2 regions of the Comamonas sp. 14P8.1.4 genome follow, and region 2 is predicted to be linked to the other one. Evidence: predicted binding sites of a transcription regulator. Region 2 holds the regulator's gene; the other holds the start of a gene.
What was found. Region 2 encodes LexA, which represses DNA repair genes until DNA is damaged. Its sites were predicted from a motif close to ACTGTATNNNNATACAGT; they were not measured.
Positions count from the first base shown of each region.

Region 1 (3,410 bases), on a different contig from region 2:
AAAAGGTGTGCGTTATGGACCTCCCTAGCTAGTGCCGCGCTAGAAGCAGGCCCAAATCTGGTCTGCCAGTGTGCGCATGAATTCCGGGCGTGTGTACAGGGCAAACACCGCCAGCAGCACGGCCAGAACCACGGCCCAGATCAGCACCCGCTGCCATGTGGGCAGGGGGTGTGGCGTGGCCATGGGGGCATCTGGGTGTGGGGTCATGGCGCTGATCTTACGTCGCAGCCACGGGCTGCTTGCGCTGTAAGGGGGATTCGTTCACCGGCAGGTTCACCAGGGCGGCAAACACACCCAGGGCGATGGACAGGTACCAGACCATGTCGTAGTTGCCGTTCAGGTCGTACAGATAGCCGCCCAGCCACACGCCCATGAAGCTGCCAATCTGGTGGCTGAAAAACACAAAGCCACCCAGCATGGACAGGTGCTGCACACCAAAAATCTGGGCGATCGTCGCATTCGTCAGTGGCACGGTGGACAGCCACAGAAAGCCCATGGCTGCGGTAAACATGTACACCGACCAGGGCGACAGCGGCGCCAGCAGGAACAGCACCGTCACCACCGAGCGCATGCCGTAAATGCCCGCCAGCACATGGCGCTTGTTCAGTGGGTATTTCTGGCCGAGGTTGCCCGCCAGGTAGGTACCAAAGATGTTGAACAGCCCCACCAGCGCCAGCCCGATGCTGGCCACGTGCGGGGCCATGCCAAAGTCCTTGAGGTAGCTGGGCATGTGCACTCCGATGAACATCACCTGAAAGCCGCAGACAAAGTAGCCCGCCGTCAGCCAGACAAAGCTGGGCGTGGTCCAGGCTTCTTTGAGTGCCTGAGCAATCGTCTGCTCGCGCTGGGGCGCTGCACCGCTGGCAAAGCCCGGCTCACGCAGGCCAAAAGCCAGCACGCAGATGATCAGCGCCATCACAGCCAGAATCAGCAGCGCGTTGCTCCAGCCAAAGGCGCTGATCAGACCACCTTCCACCGGCACCATGAAAAACTGCCCGAAGGAGCCTGCCGCCGCCGTCACGCCCATGGCCCAGCTGCGCTTGTCGGCAGGAATCTGCCGCCCCAGCACACCGTAGACCACGGCATAGGTGGTGCCCGCTTGGGCGGCGCCAATCACCAGACCGGCGAACACGGCAAACAGCAAGGTGGTCGGGGCCAGTGCCATACCGGCCAGCCCCAGGGCATACAGAACAGCCCCGCCAATCAGCACCTTGAAGGCGCCAATGCGGTCGGCCAGCATGCCCACAAAAATACCAAAAACACCCCACGAGAGGTTTTGAATGGCAATCGCCAGTGAAAAACTCTCGCGCGTCCAGCCCATGTCCTGCGTAATGGGTTGCAGCCACAGACCAAAGCCGTGGCGAATGCCCATGGCCAGGGTGACGATCAGGCCGCCGCACAGCAGCACTTGCAGCATGGGCAAACGGGCAGGGGACGATGGTTGTAATTGGTTTTGCATGGGCAGCAATGTAGCGAAATGCTTCGCGAAAAGCTGCAACATGCGGGATACGCATTGCGCAAACCCGCCATCGGATGGCACGATGGATGTTTTGCGCTAGCCGGAGTCCGCGATTGGTTACTGTGAATTTATCCAGCACTGAGCTGTGGCCGGAACTACAATCCGCCCCCATGGCAGCTAAACCCTCTACTTCTGCATCCGCCTATTCGGAAGGCTCAATCCGCGTGCTCAAGGGCCTGGAGCCCGTCAAGCAGCGTCCTGGCATGTACACCCGTACCGACAACCCCTTGCACATCCTGCAAGAGGTGATCGACAACGCGGCGGACGAAGCCCTCGCCGGATACGGCAAGAAAATCAAGGTCACCTTGCACACCGACGGCTCTGTCAGTGTGGAAGACGATGGCCGTGGCATTCCCTTTGGTCTGCACCCCGAAGAAAAGGCCCCCGTGGTGGAACTGGTCTTCACCCGTCTGCATGCGGGCGGCAAGTTCGACAAGGGCAACGGCGGGGCTTACAGCTTCTCCGGCGGCCTGCACGGCGTGGGTGTGTCGGTGACGAATGCCTTGTCCACCCGCCTGGAAGTGGCGGTGCACCGCGACGGCAAGGTCGCCACCCTGGCGTTTTCGGGCGGCGATGTGGTCGAGCCCCTGACCACCCGCACCATGGCCAGCGGTGACCGCAAGCAAGGCACCACCGTGCGCGTATGGCCCGACGCTAAATATTTTGATAGCGCCAACCTGCCCATGCATGAGCTGGTGCACCTGTTGCGCTCCAAAGCCGTGCTCATGCCCGGTGTCAGCGTCACGCTCACCAACGAAAAGAACAAAGACGTTCAGCAGTGGCAGTACAAGGGCGGCCTCAAAGACTATCTGTCGCAAACGCTCCACGCTGACCCGGTCATTCCTTTGCTCGAAGGCGAAGGTTATGCCGACAAGCACAATGACACCTTCAGCGAAGGCGAAGGTGCCGCATGGTGCCTGGCGTTCACCGAACTCGGCGCGCCCATGCGCGAGAGCTACGTCAACCTGATTCCCACCACCGCAGGCGGCACGCATGAAAGCGGCCTGCGCGACGGCCTGTTCCAGGCCGTCAAGGGTTTTATCGAGCTGCATGCGCTGTGCCCCAAGGGCGTCAAGCTCATGCCGGATGACGTGTTCGCACGCGCCAGCTTTGTGCTGTCGGCCAAGGTGCTCGATCCGCAGTTCCAGGGCCAGGTCAAGGAAAAGCTCAACAGCCGCGACGCCGTACGTCTGGTCTCTGGCTTTGTCAAACCCGCCATGGAGCTGTGGCTCAACGCCAATGTCGAGCACGGCAAGAAGCTGGCCGAACTGGCCATCAAGGCCGCGCAAGTGCGCCAAAAGGCCGGCCAGAAGGTGGAAAAGCGCAAGGGCAGCGGCGTGGCCGTGTTGCCCGGCAAGCTCACCGACTGCGAAAGCCGTGACATTGCCGACAACGAAGTGTTTCTGGTGGAGGGTGACTCCGCCGGTGGCTCGGCCAAGATGGGGCGTGACAAGGCCACCCAAGCCGTGCTGCCCCTGCGCGGCAAGGTGCTCAACACCTGGGAGGTCGATCGCGATCGCCTGTTTGCCAACAACGAAGTGCACGACATTTCCGTGGCCATTGGCGTCGACCCCCACGGCCCCCATGACGAGCCCGACCTGTCCGGCCTGCGCTACGGCAAGATTTGCATCTTGAGCGATGCGGACGTGGACGGCTCGCACATCCAGGTGCTGCTGCTCACGCTGTTCTTCAAGCACTTCCCCAAGCTGATTGAAGCCGGCCATGTGCACATTGCGCTGCCGCCGCTGTTCCGCGTGGACGTGCCAGCACGCGCCAAAAAGCCTGCTGTGAAGGTGTATGCGCTGGATGAGGGTGAACTCAACGCCATCCTCGACAAAGCCGCCAAGGAAGGCGTGCCGCGTGAGAAGTGCCAGATCAGCCGCTTCAAGGG
Region 1 covers NZ_JBYOKN010000003.1:93,952-97,361, reverse strand. Annotated here, with positions in the region: gene AC27VO_RS07445 (hypothetical protein) at 40-207, opposite strand; gene AC27VO_RS07440 (MFS transporter) at 218-1,459, opposite strand; gene AC27VO_RS07435 (DNA topoisomerase IV subunit B) at 1,630-3,410, shown strand, end outside.
Region 1: AC27VO_RS07435 (DNA topoisomerase IV subunit B) is a predicted target of LexA. The motif match lies at 1,579-1,596, and genes of this name have one in related genera.

Region 2 (3,410 bases):
GCCGACTTGTGCAATCAGGCGCAGCTTGGGAAGCTTTTCAATCAGCTGGCGCGGGATGGGGGTACGTTCTCGGATCAGCACAATGATTTCTGCATCCCGCAGGCGAACAGCCAGCTGGCCCACACCTTTGACGGTGTTGGTAAAAACTTTGGCATTGAAGCCGTCCAGCTGCGTGGCGCATTGCAGTTTGCGGACGGCGTCTTGGTAGTCGTCCAGGATGACAATGTTCATGGGCATTAAGCGTGCTGGCTGCAGCCAAGAAAAAGGTGCCAGATGCTGGGTGTGTGCTGCAGCCTGGCAGCTATTGTCCTATACGTGCAAGCGAATGGGATGTGGTTCTACACATATCGTTGTGTGCAACTGCGACAGTTGCAACCGTGCAGCATGGATATGCACCACATTGGGGATTTTTTGGCGCCCTAAGCCTTGTGGGAGCTACGTGGACAGCTCTCATTTTGAAGGTCAAGCCGGCTTGGGTAGCTGGGGCAAGGTGGCTTTAGCGCGCTCCCAGGTCAGGCGGACATCGGTTTTTTCTGCGGTGCGATAGGTAAAGCCGCGTCCTAGCAGGCCGCCGCTGCTGGGCAAGGTGGGTTGGCGTGATGTGGAGTTGGGCGTTGCGCTCATAAATCCTCCTGCCGGTGTGGTGTCGCTGATGGTGTGGGTGGGCTCTGTTGTTTGCATCGTGCCGCAAATGGCGGAGGTGATTCCGCTGTGTTGACGCTATTTCTTGTCAGCCAAAGGCTGAGTCGGGTGCGTGGTGCGCTCAGGCGGTCAGTGCATGGCCACGCGACGGGCATTGCGGGTTTCCTGGGCTGCTAGCTCATCCAGTGCAGCGCACACATCGGCCAACTTGCCGGACAGGGCAAAGCGCTGGCTGTCCACGTCTTTGGGGCGGCGCATCAGGCGTACATTGCCTGTGCTGACTGCATGGCAGTGCTGCTGCAGGGCGCGTGTGATGAACGGTGTCTGGTTGCTGGCTTGAACCGTGCCAGTGGACTCAATCTGTGGCAAAGGCAGGGGGCAGTGCAGAAGGCGCATGGCTTTTTCCTCCGGGATGAAAAATTGCAGCAAAAAAAGGCGACAGCAATCCCTGCAGCACAAAAGGCTGCATTGGCAAGGTGGGTGAGGGTGGGGTGGCTTAGAGCTGGAAGGTGTTGCGAATCAGGCCAACGGCCAGGCCTTCAATCGCAAAATTCTCGCTATCGCTGACTTCAATGACCGGGTAGTCCGGGTTTTCAGGTAGCAGTTCAATGCCTGCAGGGGTCTTGCGCAGACGTTTGACCGTAACTTCGTCGCCTAGGCGGGCTACAACGATTTGGCCGTTGCGCGCTTCACGTGTGGATTGCACGGCCAGCAGGTCGCCATCCAGAATGCCGGCATCACGCATGGACATGCCGCGCACGCGCAACAGGTAGTCGGGCTTGCTGGCGAACATGCTGGTTTCGACGGCAAAGCTTTGATCAATGTGCTCTTGCGCCAAAATGGGAGAGCCAGCCGCCACGCGGCCCACCAGGGGCAGCAAAAGGGGTTGCATGGCTGCCATTGGCAGGTCAAAGTGGGTGCCGCGCGCTGCGTTGATGTGGCGCACGGTATCGCTGACCAAGCGAATGCCGCGCGAAGTGCCACTGACCAGCTCCAGCACGCCTTTGCGTGCCAGGGCCTTGAGGTGTTCTTCGGCGGCATTGGCGGATTTGAAGCCCAGGGTGCGGGCAATTTCTGCGCGCGTGGGCGGTGCGCCGGTGCGCGAGATGGCCTCCTGGATCAGATCCAGAATCTGCTGCTGTCTGGGGGTGAGGTTGGTGTGCTCCATGCCTGTCCTTGCTAGGGATAACTGTTTGTTTATCCAGTACCTGTATTTTTAACCAGTTTCGTGAGGGCTGCAAGTACCTATGACAAGAAAAATTGTGATCTTGGGAACCGGGGGCACGATTGCCGGGCAGGGGAGCGCGCAGGGAGGAAGCGTGGGTTACAAAGCCGCCCAGATCAGCGTGGCGCAGTTGCTACAGCCCATGGCGCACATGGGCCTGCAGGGGGACTTTGCGCTGGAGGCTGAGCAGGTGGCCCAGCTGGACAGCAAGGACATGGACATTGCCACCTGGCAGCAACTGGCCTTGGCCTGCAGCCAGTGGCTGGCACAGGACGAGGTGGCGGGGCTGGTGGTGACGCACGGCACAGACACGCTGGAAGAAACCGCCTGGTTTTTGCAATGCGTGCTGCAGCCGACCAAGCCGGTGGTGCTGACGTGTGCCATGCGCCCGGCGACCGCCTTGTCGGCCGATGGGCCCGCCAATCTGCGCGATGCGGTGATGGCTGTGGCGCAAGGTGCAGCCGGGGTGTGGGTGGTAGCCGCGGGCGAGGTGCACAGCGCGCAATGGCTGCGCAAGGTGCATCCTTATCGTGTGAACGCATTTTCTTCCGGTGCCCAGGGGCCTGCTGCGTGGGTGGAAGAAGGGCGGGTGCGCTGGGCACAGACGCTGGCGGGTATGCCTGCCAGCGAAGCCTTGCCTGCAGCGCTGTGGCAGGCCGATGCGGCGCAGTGGCCCTGGGTGGAGCTGGTGACCAGCACGGCCGCTGCCCGGTCGGAGCTGGTGGATGTGCTGGTGACCGCTGGGGTGAAGGGGCTGGTGGTGGCCGGCACCGGCAATGGATCGGTGCACCAGGCGCTGATGCAGGCGCTGCACCGTGCGGTGGTGCAAGGTGTGGTGGTGTGGCGCACCACGCGCTGTGAGCAGGGGCAGATTGTGCAGGCCGATGGCCAGGAGGATGCCAGCGTCAGCACGCTCAGCCCGGTCAAGGCGCGTATCAGCCTGATACTGGCGCTGCTGGCTCAGAGCGCCTGAACGCTTGGGTGCGCTGGGGGCGTAGGGCGTGTGTGCAGCGGCTGCGCTGCCGATGCTCATAAAAAAAGCTGCCTCGAGGGCAGCTTTTTTGTGAGCTATGACCGCAGTGTTTATGCGCTCAAAGCCTGGAAAGCACGTGCAGTGATTTCGTCCACCGAACCCATGCCGCTGATAGCGCGGTACTTGGGGGCCTTGGCGGGCTCTTGCTGCGCCCAGGCTTGGTAGTAGTCGACCAGAGGGCGTGTCTGGTTGCTGTAGACGTCCAGGCGCTTCTTGACGGTTTCTTCTTGGTCGTCAGCGCGCTGCACCAGCTCTTCACCGGTCACGTCGTCCTTGCCTTCCACCTTGGGTGGGTTGAACTTGACGTGGTAGGTGCGGCCCGAAGCGGGGTGGCTGCGGCGGCCGCTCATGCGTTCGATGATGGCATCGAACGGCACGTCGATTTCCAGCACATAGTCCAGATCCACGCCGGCGGCCTTCATGGCGTCGGCTTGGGGGATGGTGCGGGGGAAGCCGTCAAACAGGAAGCCTTGTGCGCAGTCGGGCTGGGCAATGCGTTCCTTGACCAGG
Region 2 covers NZ_JBYOKN010000009.1:47,284-50,693, forward strand. Annotated here, with positions in the region: gene AC27VO_RS13100 (D-2-hydroxyacid dehydrogenase family protein) at 1-231, opposite strand, end outside; gene AC27VO_RS13105 (hypothetical protein) at 463-681, opposite strand; gene AC27VO_RS13110 (hypothetical protein) at 772-1,038, opposite strand; gene lexA (transcriptional repressor LexA) at 1,139-1,810, opposite strand; gene AC27VO_RS13120 (asparaginase) at 1,890-2,840, shown strand; gene adk (adenylate kinase) at 2,951-3,410, opposite strand, start outside.